DNA from 4 places in the Arthrobacter sp. TmtSoilC51 genome. Region 4 is predicted to be linked to each of the others. Evidence: riboswitches for the same ligand, from Rfam matches in the RefSeq annotation. Region 4 holds a riboswitch; each other region holds the start of a gene.
The links. A riboswitch is a leader RNA that binds a small molecule or an ion and turns the genes downstream of it on or off. The one in region 4 is predicted to bind thiamine pyrophosphate.

Region 1: linked by a shared signal. The riboswitch ahead of ACZ5G6_RS20885 (ECF transporter S component) and the one ahead of ACZ5G6_RS16475 (FAD-dependent oxidoreductase) in region 4 are both predicted to bind thiamine pyrophosphate.
Region 2: linked by a shared signal. The riboswitch ahead of ACZ5G6_RS14430 (bifunctional hydroxymethylpyrimidine kinase/phosphomethylpyrimidine kinase) and the one ahead of ACZ5G6_RS16475 (FAD-dependent oxidoreductase) in region 4 are both predicted to bind thiamine pyrophosphate.
Region 3: linked by a shared signal. The riboswitch ahead of thiC (phosphomethylpyrimidine synthase ThiC) and the one ahead of ACZ5G6_RS16475 (FAD-dependent oxidoreductase) in region 4 are both predicted to bind thiamine pyrophosphate.

The regions. Positions count from the first base shown of each region.
Region 1 covers NZ_AP035877.1:4,572,505-4,575,952, reverse strand. Annotated here, with positions in the region: gene ACZ5G6_RS20895 (DUF4235 domain-containing protein) at 1-247, opposite strand, end outside; gene ACZ5G6_RS20890 (NUDIX hydrolase) at 284-961, opposite strand; TPP riboswitch at 1,165-1,301, shown strand; gene ACZ5G6_RS20885 (ECF transporter S component) at 1,382-2,002, shown strand; gene ACZ5G6_RS20880 (ABC transporter ATP-binding protein) at 2,002-3,448, shown strand, end outside.
Region 2 covers NZ_AP035877.1:3,167,123-3,170,570, forward strand. Annotated here, with positions in the region: gene ACZ5G6_RS14430 (bifunctional hydroxymethylpyrimidine kinase/phosphomethylpyrimidine kinase) at 1-1,509, opposite strand, end outside; TPP riboswitch at 1,501-1,599, opposite strand; gene ACZ5G6_RS14435 (Rne/Rng family ribonuclease) at 1,743-3,448, opposite strand, start outside.
Region 3 covers NZ_AP035877.1:3,252,924-3,256,371, reverse strand. Annotated here, with positions in the region: gene thiC (phosphomethylpyrimidine synthase ThiC) at 1-1,715, opposite strand, end outside; TPP riboswitch at 1,710-1,817, opposite strand; gene ACZ5G6_RS14875 (amidohydrolase family protein) at 1,905-2,987, shown strand; gene ACZ5G6_RS14870 (VOC family protein) at 3,065-3,448, shown strand, end outside.
Region 4 covers NZ_AP035877.1:3,618,424-3,621,871, forward strand. Annotated here, with positions in the region: gene thiS (sulfur carrier protein ThiS) at 1-13, opposite strand, end outside; gene ACZ5G6_RS16475 (FAD-dependent oxidoreductase) at 10-1,296, opposite strand; TPP riboswitch at 1,289-1,406, opposite strand; gene thiE (thiamine phosphate synthase) at 1,434-2,117, shown strand; gene ACZ5G6_RS16485 (ferritin-like fold-containing protein) at 2,160-2,828, opposite strand; gene ACZ5G6_RS16490 (RNB domain-containing ribonuclease) at 2,870-3,448, shown strand, end outside.

The sequences.
Region 1 (3,448 bases), 950 kb from region 4:
GCGTCTTGGCGAACCGGGCGATTGCACGCTGGGTGCCACGGCTCGCGAAAACCTGGATGAGCGTACTGACGAAGGCCGAAATCAGAGCGAAGGACAAGGCTGAGCGGAGGCTCGTTTCCATGTCATCGTTGCCCTTGGGCGGCTTGTTGCCGGTGGCCTTTTCCCAACCCTTGTTGACCAATTTGGTGCCGACGAATCCGGCCCCCAGGCTTACTCCGGCACCCAGCAGCTTGAAAAAGAGGTTCATGCCCCCAGCCTAGCCTCAGATCCTGGCGGCTTGGGACTAGCGGCGGGTTTCCCGTTCCTTGAGGAAAGCTGCCATGGAACCTCGTGGGGCCAGGACAGGAACAACGGCGTGGTCGGCTGACCAGACAGCATCCACGGTTCCGAGACCGGCAATTTCCTTGAGCAGGTAATACGTGGGTGGCATCAGTTGCAAGTTACCGGCGGCCTCGGCTGTCAGAATCCCGTCCACGGGCATCCAGAGTGATTGCCACGCTTCAGTGGTCTGATGCTGGGGCTGTGCGTCCGGAGCAGGCTTGGCCACATAGAAGTACGTATCGAAGCGCTTGGGCATGTCCGTGGGCGTGACCCAGTTGGCCCAAGGGCGTAAGTCCGACGGCTCAAGGCCAAGTCCGGCCTCCTCCCAAACCTCGCGCAAAGCAGCGGTGAGAACCATGCCTGACTTTGCCGGGGCCTGTTCGGGATTGACGGCGATGGAGCTCAGGTGCCAGTCTGCGGCATGCCGTTGGAGCAATTCAGCCGGATAATCCCAGCCATCCTGGTCTGCGGCATCAACGCGACCTCCCGGAAAGACCACCATTCCGGCAGCGAAATCCATGGTGGCTACCCTGTGCTGGACGAAGGCCTCAAGCCCGCCCGGGGCATCGCGGAGCAGGATAACGCTCGCAGCCAGGCGGGGTTGGGGAACTTGCTTGTCCGTAATGGGAAGGTCGGTCATGAAATGCCCCTTTGCCGCGTCGATTCTGCTCGATCATTCTCTCAGGTCTGGTTGTGGGGCCTGGCGTGCGTGCCAAGGCGGGCGAATGGGGCGCAGAACGGGCCCCGCAACGCAGGAGTCGGGGAGCCAACCGCTTTATGACCAGCCCAAGGAGCCCCCGAACACCCACAGGTGTAAACTGAACCACGCCCATAAGGGCAGATTAATAACGACAGGGGAGCGCCGCCGTCGGACCTTGCAGAGATGCAGGAGACGCGAGGGCGCTGAGAGTGCGGACAGCCGCAGACCCTCGAACCTGATCCGGTTAGTACCGGCGCAAGGGAGTCGAGCTTCTCAGAGTGTCCGGATCCGGACGGCGAAAGCCGGCCGGGAGGTTCCGGGGAGCACTTTCCCCTCCTGTAACCTCAGGAGGCAGAAAAAATGACCACGGCAAGCGTGAAGAAGACCAGTTATAGCTGGCGTGTTGTAGACATCGTGGTGGCAGCATTGATTGCCATCGCCGGCGGCGTGATCTTCTGGGCCTGGTCCCAGGGCGCCGCAATCGTATCCATCCCCATGAACGTCACGTATCCGCCGCTCACCGGTTTGATCGCCGGTGGTTGGATGATCCCGGCTGTCCTGGGCATGCTCATCATCCGCAAACCGGGCGCAGCCCTGTTCTGCGAAGCCGTCGCCGCCACCGGTGAACTCATCATGGGTTCCCAGTACGGCACCACCGTCCTCATCTCCGGTGTCCTGCAGGGGCTCGGAGCTGAACTCGTCTTCGCCGCGTTCCGGTACAAGAAGTTCAACCTGTCCACTGCACTCCTTGCAGGCGCGGGCTCCGGACTCTTCTGCGGTCTCAACGATTCCTTCCTGCCCTGGGGCTGGAACATCGCCTACGAAGCAATCGACAAGTTGGCCTACATCGCCTTCACTACGCTGTCCGGTGCGATCATCGCCGGCGCACTGTCCTGGGTTGCCACGCGCGGGCTGGCCAAGACCGGCGTCCTAAGCTCCTTCGCGTCGCGCAAGGCTGCTTCGGAGCCAGTCTTCAACTAATGCCTGCGAAAGAAAGCAGCAACCAGGTCCGCCCTGCCGCCATTACCGCCCAAGGGTGGGGATGGCGGCATGCGGGCCGTTCCGCGCCCGCCATCCAGGACCTCGATCTCCGGATCGAGCCCGGCGAGCGTGTGCTGCTGCTGGGTCCTTCAGGCGCTGGCAAGTCGACGTTGCTGCATGCCCTTGCCGGCGTGTTGGGTGACGAGGAAGACGATTCAGACGAGTCCGGCTCGCTGTTGATCGACGGCGTTGTTCCCCGTGAACAGCGTGGCCGCGCCGGTCTGATGCAGCAGGATCCGGAAACCCAAGTGGTGCTCTCCCGGGTGGGCGACGACGTCGCGTTCGGCGCCGAGAACCTGGCCGTCCCGCGCGGGGAGATATGGGCGCGCGTCCATGAAGCGCTCGACGACGTCGGGTTGCGCACCGCTGCTGGCGGCGGCCTGCCCCTGGACCATCCCACGGCAGCGCTCTCCGGGGGGCAGAAGCAGCGCCTTGCGTTGGCTGGCATCCTGGCGATGCGGCCCGGGCTGATCCTGCTGGACGAACCTACGGCCAACCTGGATCCTGCTGGAGTCCTTGAGGTTCGGGACGCCGTGCAGCGCTGCCTGGACAAGACCGGCGCCACGTTGGTTGTTGTGGAACACCGTGTGTCCGTTTGGAAGGACCTGGTGGACAGGATCGTAGTCCTCCAGCCCGGCTCGGCGGGAGGCGGCGTACTTCTGGATGGCCCACCGGATCAGGTTCTCTCCGAAGCCCGCACCATGTTGATGGCAGCGGGAGTGTGGGTGCCGGGATACGTTCCAGCCACTCGCGCCCGCAGGACCACAGCTCAGGAATTGGACGGCCATGAATCCACCGCGCAGCTCCTCCTCGTGGCACAGGACCTGGCTGTTTCCCGCGAGAAGCCCGGCCGTCGCGGCTTCAGAACCATCCGGCCCGTTCCCGTGCAGTCGGGCATCACTGCTCAAGTGAGGTCCGGCCAGGCGCTCACCATCACCGGGCCCAACGGTGCCGGCAAGTCCACCTTTGCGCTCACGTTGGCCGGCCTTTTGGCGCCCGTGGACGGCAAGGTGAGTGCCGCCGTCGAACTTTCCGAGGGAGCTGGAATCGATCCCTTCAAGTGGAAGGCGGATCAGCTGATTTCGCGCATTGGCACTGTGTTCCAGGAACCGGAGCACCAGTTCGTCACGGGCAATGTCCTGGATGAGCTGATGTTCGGGCCAAAACATCTGGGACATGGTGAAGAACGCGTGGATGAATTGCTGGAGCGTTTGCGGCTTACGCATTTGGTGGACGCGAACCCCTACACCTTGTCCGGCGGCGAGAAACGCAGGCTGTCCGTGGCCACGGTGCTTGCAGCCCACCCGAAAGTGCTGGTGCTGGACGAGCCAACGTTCGGCCAGGACGCCAATACCTGGGCCGAACTGGCATCGTTCCTGTCGGAAC
Region 2 (3,448 bases), 450 kb from region 4:
AGAGTGTGCGAAGGCCTCAACCATGGCCTCGCGTTCCTGCGCAGAGGCTCTGAGGGCAGCTGCGTCCGTAAGGTCGATCGCTTTCCGGGTTGCGGCAGCAAACTCCTCGTCGGCGTACGTCTTCAACCAGTCGGCGTACGGGTGGTCGCCGGGTGCGCCTGCATCCACGTACGCTGCGTGAAGTTGCCGGCCTACCTCCGCGTACAGCCAGTAGCAGGGCAGGATTGCCGCCAGCAACACGGCGTAACTGCCCGAAGCGGAGGTGGACAGGAGGTGGTCCACGTACGACTTGGTCACGGGTCCGGTCTGCGTCGTAGCCGGGCGCGTGCTCAGCCAGTTCCGATGAAGCTCGGACTCGACCTCAAGGCAGGTCTGCGATGCCTTGGCCCAGAAAAGCTGCTCTTCCTCCGTGGGGGCCAGTGCACCGGCGCGGGCCAAAACGCGGGAATAGCCGTTGAGGTAGATGGCATCCTGGGCGAGGTAGTAGTTGAACTCGGGCTCCGGGAGCCCCCCGGACTGCAGGCCCTGGATGAAGGCCAGGCCGTAAATTCCGTCCAATTCCGGTGTGGCTTCCGCCCACAGCCGCGCGGCAAAATCGCCGGACTGGCCAGCGGGATCCAGCGTTGGCTCCAAATGGTGGAAGTGATGGATGGGCCCACTGCCCCTGCCCACCTCGAGCCCGTCGGCCGCAGAGAGGGCCTGCAGCAGCCACGGCTTAACCTCCCGGAGGGACGCTTCCCAGTCACCTCTGCGGGCCTGCACCGTGGCCAATGCCGAGGAGAGTGAACAGCCCGTTCCGTGGCTGTTCCTGGTATCCACGCGGGGACCAGCCACTTCGATGACGTCCTGACGCAGCAAGCCGCTCGTATTGACCAGGGCATCAGGACATTCCGTTCCCGCCAAATGGCCGCCCTTCACCAACACGGTGGTTCCACAGTCGGCAGCCAGACGCTTGCCTTGGTCAAGCGCGGTGGCCCAGTCCAGGGCTTCAGGCTCGCCCAACAACATGGCCAGTTCGGGAAGGTTGGGGGTGACGAGATCCGCCAAGGGCAGGAGGCTGCGCAGCGCGCTTTCGGCGGTCTCGCGCAGAAGACGGTCGCCACTGGTGGCCACCATCACCGGGTCAAGGACCACGACGGCGGGACGCACCTCTTCGAGCCAGCTGCGGACTTCGTGGATGACAGAGGCGTCACCCAACATCCCGATCTTGACGGCATCAATCTCAATGTCGCTGCTGATGGCGTCCAGTTGCTGGCGCAGGAATTCCACGGGCGGAACATGGACTGCACTGACACCAAGGGTGTTCTGCGCAGTCAGCGCCGTGATGGCAGCCATTCCATAACCACCGTGTGCAGCAATGCTCTTCAGGTCTGCCTGGATTCCGGCGCCTCCGGACGGATCCGAGCCGGCAATGCTAAGCACGCGCGGATGTTGCCGGCCAGGCACGGGGCCGCCAACGCTACCAGCGGGGTAAAGGGGGTAGACAGGGGAACTCGGCAATGAAGTCATGATGGACATCCCTTCGCCGGTGCTAACCGGACAGGTTCAACGGGTCTGGATCTCAGCCTGGCCCAGCGCCCGGCACCCCGTGTCAGTTTCCTAGCGTAGCCGGGAAGTCCAGCCGTCCGGGAACCGGGCAGCTTCGGTGAATGGATGTGACCGCCAGCGACAAAGAGTCCCGCAGTATCCGACGAAATCGGATGCTGCGGGACTCTTTCACTACGTGGTCAGCGCTGACGTGCTTACAACTCGGAAGCTGGAACTCCCACGCCGAGGATGATGGGCTCGTCAGCTGCCTTCTTTTTGGCAGGCTCTTCCGCTACCGGCGCCTTGGCCTCATGGGCCGTTCCACCTGCGGCCGCGGCAGTTACCTCGTGGTGTTCCACGCTGGTTTCGTTTGCGGCTCCCTGTGCCCTGCTCGCGCTGCGGTTCCTTCGGCCTCGACCGCCACGCGAACGCGTAGAACGATCGGGCTGATCGCCTGTGGCCGCAGCGCTGGCCGCGGAGGCAGTCGCAGGGGAAGCTTCGGAAGCCGTATCCGTGACCACTTCCTCCGCAGCCGGTGCAGCACCAAGGTGCGAGAATGCTTCCGCCAGCAGGTCCAGGCTCATGGCCGGCTTGCCCGCAGATGGTTCCTCGTGGTGTTCCACAAATGGAAGCGCCACTTCTTCGCCGCCGAAGCGCAAAACAGGCGTGGACCGTGCTTCCCGAACCGTTGCTTCATGGCTGGCGGCATCTCCTGCGGCCTGGCCCCCGGCATCGCCGGTTGCAGCATCAGGCACGGATTCGGCAGTGTGGCCGTGCTGGCCCGCAGCGCGGGCTTGCTCCTCCGCGCGGTGAACTTCGTCGTCGTGCAAGTGGGCGGCATGCGCCGCAGCGGCGATGGTGGCAAGTGCTGCCCTGGTCGCCTCGGCCTTCGCCTGGCGAACGGGGTCAACGGACTCCTTGGCAGTCGCCGTAATTACTGGGGTGGCAGCAGTGCTGTGAGCGGAGACTGGTTCCTCGGCAATTGCCGGTCCCCCACCTTTCCCACGGCGACGCTTGCGTTCAGTCCGGGCAGCAGGCTGCTGGGGTTCTGTGTGTGGACGGTGGTGCTCGGCGGCAACTACGTTGGCGCGTCGGTGCTCCACGGGCTCATCATGCGTGACGACACCGCGTCCGGCGCAGTGCTCGCACTGCTCACCGAACACTTCAAGCAGGCCTGTGCCCATGCGCTTGCGCGTCATCTGCACCAGGCCAAGCGACGTCACTTCAGCAACTTGGTGCTTGGTGCGGTCACGGCCCAGGCATTCAACCAATCGGCGAAGCACCAGGTCACGGTTCGATTCGAGGACCATGTCGATGAAGTCGATGACGATGATGCCGCCGATGTCGCGCAGCCGCAGCTGGCGAACTACTTCCTCGGCTGCTTCAAGGTTGTTCTTGGTGACGGTTTCTTCCAGGTTTCCACCGCTGCCGGTGAACTTACCCGTGTTGACGTCCACCACGGTCATCGCCTCGGTGCGGTCGATGACAAGGGAACCGCCGGACGGCAGGAAGACCTTGCGCTCCAGGGCCTTGTGGATCTGTTCGTCGATCCGCCAGGCAGCAAAAATGTCCTGGTCCTTGGTCCACTTCTCAAGGCGGCCCACCAAATCGGGAGCAACATACGTGACGTAAGCCTCAATGGTGTCCCACGCGTCGTCGCCGGAGACGATCAGCTTGGAGAAGTCCTCGTTGAAGACATCCCGGACCACCTTGATGGTGAGGTCAGGTTCTCCATAAAGCAGTTCGGGGGCCAGCACCTTGGTGGAGGACGCCTGGCCTTCAATGCCTTCCCACTGGGCGCGCAAACGGTTGATGTCGTGCGTCAGTTCTTCCTCGGAGGCACCTTCAGCGGCCGTGCGCACAATCACGCCGGCGTTCTCAGGCAAGCGGTCCTTGAGGATGCGCTTGAGGCGGTTGCGTT
Region 3 (3,448 bases), 370 kb from region 4:
GCCTGCGACTCCGCTGATCCGTATTCGTCGCGGATGTCCTGGCTGATGCGCATGGAACAGAATTTGGGTCCGCACATCGAGCAGAAGTGGGCTGTCTTCGCCGGTTCCGCAGGCAGTGTTTCGTCGTGGAATGCCTCTGCAGTGACAGGGTCCAGGGAAAGTGCGAACTGGTCGCGCCAACGGAATTCGAAGCGGGCCTTGGAGAGGGCGTCGTCGCGTTCGTTCGCTCCAGGGTGGCCCTTGGCGAGGTCAGCGGCGTGCGCCGCGATCTTGTACGTGATGACGCCGGTCTTGACGTCGTCCTTGTTCGGCAGTCCGAGGTGCTCTTTCGGCGTCACGTAGCAGAGCATGGCGGTACCGTAGCGGGCGATTTCCGTGGCGCCGATGGCTGAAGTGATGTGGTCGTAGCCGGGGGCGACATCGGTGACCAGGGGACCCAGGGTGTAGAACGGTGCACCCTTGCAGAGTTCCTGTTGGCGCTCCACGTTCTCCCGGACCAGATGGAACGGTACGTGGCCCGGTCCTTCGACCATCACCTGGACGTCGAACTCCCATGCCCGCTGCGTCAGTTCGGCGAGGGTGTCCAGCTCGGCGAACTGGGCAGCATCGTTGGCATCCGCCGTGGCGCCCGGGCGCAGCCCGTCACCGAGGGAGAACGCGACATCGTACTTGGCGAAGATTTCGCACAGCTCATCGAAGTGCGTGTAGAGGAAGTTTTCCTGGTGGTGCGCCAGGCACCAACCCGCCATGATCGAGCCGCCGCGGGACACGATGCCGGTGACGCGGTTGGCTGTCAGCGGCACATACCGAAGCAGCACGCCTGCATGGATGGTCATGTAGTCAACACCCTGCTCGCACTGCTCGATCACGGTGTCGCGGAAGATCTCCCACGTGAGCTTGTTGGCTTCGCCGTTGACCTTTTCAAGGGCTTGGTAGATCGGGACAGTGCCGATGGGCACCGGGGAGTTGCGGATGATCCACTCACGGGTGGTGTGGATGTCATCTCCGGTGGAGAGGTCCATGACGGTGTCGGCGCCCCATTGCGTGGCCCACTGCAGCTTGTCTACTTCTTCGGCAATGGAGCTCGTGACCGCGGAGTTGCCGATGTTGGCATTGATCTTGACCAGGAATGCCTTGCCGATGATCATCGGCTCGGATTCAGGGTGGTTGATGTTGTTGGGGATGATGGCCCGGCCTGCGGCGACTTCACTCCTGACGAGTTCAACATCGCAGTTCTCACGCAACGCCACGAACTGCATTTCAGGCGTAATGATGCCTTGCTTGGCGTAGTGCATCTGCGTGACGGTCTTGCCCTCGACGGCGCGGCGGGGCACCGGCTGAGCGCCCTTCCACTCTGCCGACGCTGCGCCGCGGCGGACAGCCGACTTGCCGTCGTCGAGCAGGTTCCGTTCGCGGCCCGAGTAGGCTTCCGTGTCGCCGCGGCCCTCGATCCATGCGGCCCGGAAGGGCTCCAGGCCCACTACGGGATCACTGCCCGGCCCCGCGGTTCGGTACACCTGCAGCGGAGCGTTTGCTTCGCCGTTGGGGGACGGTTCAAGCGCGATCTCCGTGACGGGGACGCGAATGCCATTCGCGGGGTCTTCCAGCCAAGCCAGCGAATGGGATTTCAGCGACTGTGTGACGCTTCCCGCCGCATTTTCGCTGGTACTGGCCTGGCTTTGGGCAGGGCTGTGCTGTGTTTCGGTGGTGCTCAAGGATTACTCACTTCCTTCGCCGGCATTACCCGGACAGGTTCAACGGTCGCAGACTGCGTCAGTCCGATCTCAGCCCCTGCAAGGGCCCCCGTGTGGTCGTAGACGAAGCTACCACAGCCCGCGGCCTGCACCCCAGTCATATCCGAAAACGTCGAGCCCGAAGCTACGGGGCCCACTAGGCTTTTTGCCATGCAGAACATCATCGAATTCAGCGGACCTGTGCTTGTGGCAGGAGACGACCAACGGCACGGGTTGTGGTCCGTCGATGGCAGGCTGACCTTCCAACGTCCCGCCGCACCGCCCGATTCCGTGCTGGATGGATGGGTCCTTCCCGGTTTTGTTGACGCCCATTGCCATATTGGACTTGGCGTTGGTGGGACGGTAGATGAGCAGACTACGCTTGCCCAGGCGCAGGCGGACCTTAAGGCCGGCACGTTGCTGATCCGCGATGCTGGGTCGCCCAGCGACACGCGATGGGTCCAGCAGCGCCAGGACCTGCCCCGACTCATCAGGGCAGGCCGCCACATCGCACGCAGCCGCCGGTACTTGCGCGGCTTGGGCCATGAAGTCGAGCCGGACGAGCTTGTGGAGACGGTCCGCAAGGAAGCCCGTGACGGAGACGGGTGGGTGAAGATCGTCGGCGACTGGATCGACCGCGACGCCGGTGACCTTGCAGTTTCCTTTCCCGCGGACCTGGTCCGGGATGCCATCGCCGCCGCCCATGACGAAGGTGCCCGGGTGACGGCCCACTGTTTCGCTGAAGACACCATTGACGACATGCTCGACGCCGATATTGATTGCATTGAACACGCCACCGGCCTCTTGCCCCGGCACATTCCCCGTCTCGTGGAGCAGTCCGTGCCGATTGTTCCTACGTTGGTCAACATTGCGACTTTTCCGGAGATCGCCGCCCAAGCTGCCCCAAAGTTTCCTGGGTACGCCGACCACATGACGCGTCTGTGGGAACGACGCCGTGAACGGGTGTTGGAGGCTTTTGAAGCCGGCGTGACGATTTTTGCGGGAACGGATGCCGGCAGCGTGATCGAGCACGGCCGTATAGCGGATGAGATGCAGGAACTGCACGACGCCGGCCTGCCGCCAACCGCTGTCCTCGACGCTGCGTGCTGGGGCGCACGAAAGTGGCTGGGAGCTGAGGGTATCAGCGAAGGTGCCAGTGCCGACGTCGTGGTCTGCCGTGAGGATCCTCGCCAGAGGATCGGCACTGTCGGGAGCCTGAATCATGTTGTCCTGCGAGGAAACGTCGTCCGCTAGGAATAAATTGAAGCTTCAAGTAATTTAGATAGGTAGAACGTGCCGAAGGGCGGCCACCTATAAACCGGGAGCTTCACATGACCACAGCATCAAGCCAGGACCTCCTTCCTGCCGAACTCACCATGGGCACCGTCATGCTCAAGGTTGGCGACATGAAGCTCATGAGCGACTACTACCAAAGGGCCCTGGGCCTTGAGGTAGTTGCCGAGCAGGATGGCGGACTTTACCTGGGGCGGCTGGGGAAGCCGGTGGTTCACCTCGCACCCGCCGCCGGACTGCAGATTCCGGGTCGCGGCGAAGCGGGACTTTTCCATACGGCCATCCTTTTCCAGGACCAGCCGTCCCTGGCGGCCACTATCGCCACGGCCGCCGAATATGAACCCCGCGCGTTTGTGGGCAGCGCCGACCATCTGGTGAGTGAAGCGTTCTATTTCACTGATCCCGAAGGTAATGGGATTGAG
Region 4 (3,448 bases):
GTTTGATATTCATACTGTTTCCTTGGTGGGAGATTGTGCAGCTGCGGGGGTTGGAGTCCGTTGGCCTGCGTTCGCCGCAAAGCGGTCGGGCCGGAAGATTGACCAGCGTGGATCGGAGGAACCGGTTATCAGCCCGCCCACGATCTTTGCGGCGATGGGCGTCAATAGAACGCCATGGCGGAAGAAGCCGGTTGCGATCACCAAACCCTCGATGTTGCCGCTGGGTCCAGCGACGCGTCCAAGGAGCGGTGCGTTGTCCGGAGTGCCGGGCCGTGCGCGGGCTGTGGCTTCCAACAGTTCCAGCTCCGCCACGGCAGGAACCAACACTTGGGCATCACGCAGGAGTTGATAGACGCCTCCGGCGGACACTGCGTTGGTGGACGCGGATAGTCCGTCCTCGCGCTGGGTAGCTCCAATCACCACCGTTCCGTCGGCCCGGGGGACGATGTACACCGGCACTCCGCGCACCATGCCCCGGATGGTGGATGTGAGGAGCGGCTGGAGGTGTTCGGGAACGCGCAGCCTGAGGATGTCGCCATAGACCGGCCGCACGGGCAGGCTGAGACCCTCGGGGAGATTGCCTAGCCTTGCCGCATCCAGCCCGCAGGCGACCACGGTCTCTGACGCCAAAACGACGCGCCCGTCGCCGGATCCGGCGCCCGGATCGAGCTCGACTCCGCAGACGCGGTCCCCGTCCCACAGCAAACGGGACGCTGGGAACGGCAGCGCGAAACCGTCCTCCGCTCCGGAAACCCACGTTGCGTCACTTCGACTGTGGCCTGCCAGCCCTTCCATGAGGCATCGTGCAAGCATCCGTGGGTCCACTTGATGGTCCGCCGGGATGTCGAAGGCGCTGGAAATCTGTGGGCTGAGCAGGGGCTCACGCTCGCGCGCTTGCCGCAAGGACAAAGGCTCTACCTGAAGCCCTGCGGCCTGCTGGACTGTGCGGAGGTCTGCCAGCGCGCGGCGGTCGGCAGCATCGGCGCCAACGGCGATTGTCGACGTCGTGCGGTATCCGGTGGCTGATTCGTCGCCGGGCAGGCTCCGGACAAAAGCCGGCCACAAATGAGAGGACTCCAGCATGAGTTCCAGGAGGTCTTCCTCCTGGTAGTGAAGTTCACTCACAGGAGCGAGCATCCCGGCAGCGGCGAACGTCGCGCCCGCTGCCGGTGCGGGATCAATAAGGACCACCGAGCGGCCGTGTCGGCGGGCTTCGTGGGCGATGCCAAGGCCAATGATGCCGCCACCGATGACCGCAACATCCGCCTGCAGAGGGTTTTGGCCGGATTCTGCCATGCGTTTCCTTCCCTACGCCGGTATTAGCCGGATCAGGTCAAGCGGTCGGCGCTGAAGCCCTCTCAGCCGGACGGTCATATGACGCTGTCACGGCTCCCGCAGTACGTGCCCAGTTTAGAGGAACTACTCTGGTTTCCATGACCCAGCATGATGTCCACACCACTGCCCGTCTCTATTTGTGCACCGATGCCCGCAAGCGGCAGGGCGATTTTGAAGACTTCGTCGACGCCGCGTTTGAGGGCGGCGTCGACATCATCCAGCTTCGCGACAAGACGCTCGAGGCCGCCGAGGAGCTGGAGGTCCTGGAGGTCCTGCACAACGTTGCCCGCCGGCACGGAAGGCTGTGGGCCGTCAACGACCGTGCCGATGTTGCCAGTATTTCCGGGGCTCCTGTGTTCCATATCGGCCAAAAAGACATCCCATTACGCGCAGCACGGCACCTCCTCCACGACCAGACCGTCATCGGCCTGTCCACCCACACACCGGACCAGGTTGACGCGGCCATAGAGGCCTCCCCGGGCCGCAGTGGGCTGGATTATTTCTGCGTTGGTCCAGTATGGGCGACACCCACGAAGCCAGGCCGCGAAGCAGTCGGGCTGGATCTGGTCACATATGCCGCGGAAGCCGTAAAGCGCGCAGACGAGGAGACTGTGGGTGGCGTGCTCCTCCCCTGGTTCGCTATCGGCGGCATCGACCTCACCAACGTTGAACAGGTGGTTGCCGCGGGAGCGAGCCGGATCGTCGTCGTGCGGGCCATCACCGAGGCGCAGGACCCGACGGCGGCGGCCAAGACGCTGCTGGAAGCGCTCGACGCCGCTTAGGTATCGGCACCCGGTTGGCCGCGGCGCGAAAGCGAAATATGCCTAAGCCGTGAGCCCGAGCCCGGACATCCGCCGTCCGTGCCGTTCGGCAAGCTCGGCGGTGAGCGCCTTGACTGCCGCCCGCGAATCCCCTTCGCCCTTGAGCATTGGGCCCAAGTGAGGATGTTCCAGGCCGACACGTTGGGCTTGGGTCAGCGCTTCTCCGACGAGGCGCCGGCCCCACAAAGCGAGTCGCGACGCGAGGCGCGGGTCATCAGCCAGCGCCCGGCGCAGGAGGACGCGGAGTACTTCCGTGGCTTGGTCGGCGGAGGCAACCTTCTGGACAAAGAGTTGCGTCCCGGCGTCAAGGAACGAAGCCACCATCCGGTAGAAGTCCGACGACACTGTGTCGATCACATAGGCCTTCATGACTGATTCAAACCAGTCCGCTGGCTTTGTTCGCTCGTGGAAGTGGTCAAAGGAGCGCTGGAACGGAAGCATGGCATCCTCGGCATCGAGTCCCATCTCCGATAACCGCGTGCTGATCAAGGCAAAGTTTCCGTATGCGCCAACTGCGATCTTTGCCAGCACTGCCCTGTCATGCAGGGTGGGAGCGTACCGGGAGTCGAAAGACAGCCGGCCAAACGCCGAGAGCTCGCCATAGGCCATGGCTCCCAGCAGCTCGGAGGCGAGGCGCTGGACGCGAGCATTGTCGTCCGGGGAAGTGCTCATGGTCCAAGACTATCCAGCGATTTCGGGCTAACCTGATTTTCGTGTCACATCATCGGATTTCGCCCAACGTCGACGACTCGTCGGACCAGCTCGCCGAGGCATTTGCTGCCCTCCGGACCGAGCTGGAGCTCCCTGGTGAATACCCGGCCGAGGCCGTAGCGGAAGCCCGGAAGGCGGTAGAAAACCATACACTGCCGGAACGTGACCTCCGGGACATTCCGTTCGTGACCATTGATCCAGCCACGTCCACTGACCTGGACCAGGCGGTGTTCATTGAACGTGCCGGTGACGGTTACAGAGTCCTCTATGCAATCGCCGACGTGCCATCCTTTGTTGCTCCAGGCGGGGCGTTGGATGCAGAAACCCGGCACCGGGGGCAAACGTTCTACGCTCCTGACGGGAGGATCCCGCTGCATCCGGAAGTTATCAGCGAGAACGCCGGCAGCCTGTTGGCTGATCAGGACTGCAGCGCCTTCGTGTGGGACTTCGAGCTGGACCACAATGCCGAAGTATCCGCCATGTCCGTGTCCCGCGGAACTGTCCGTAGCCGCGCCAAGCTGAGTTACAGAGGTGCCCAGGAGCAGATCGATGCCGGCACAGCCCCACCGGTCCTTGGGCTC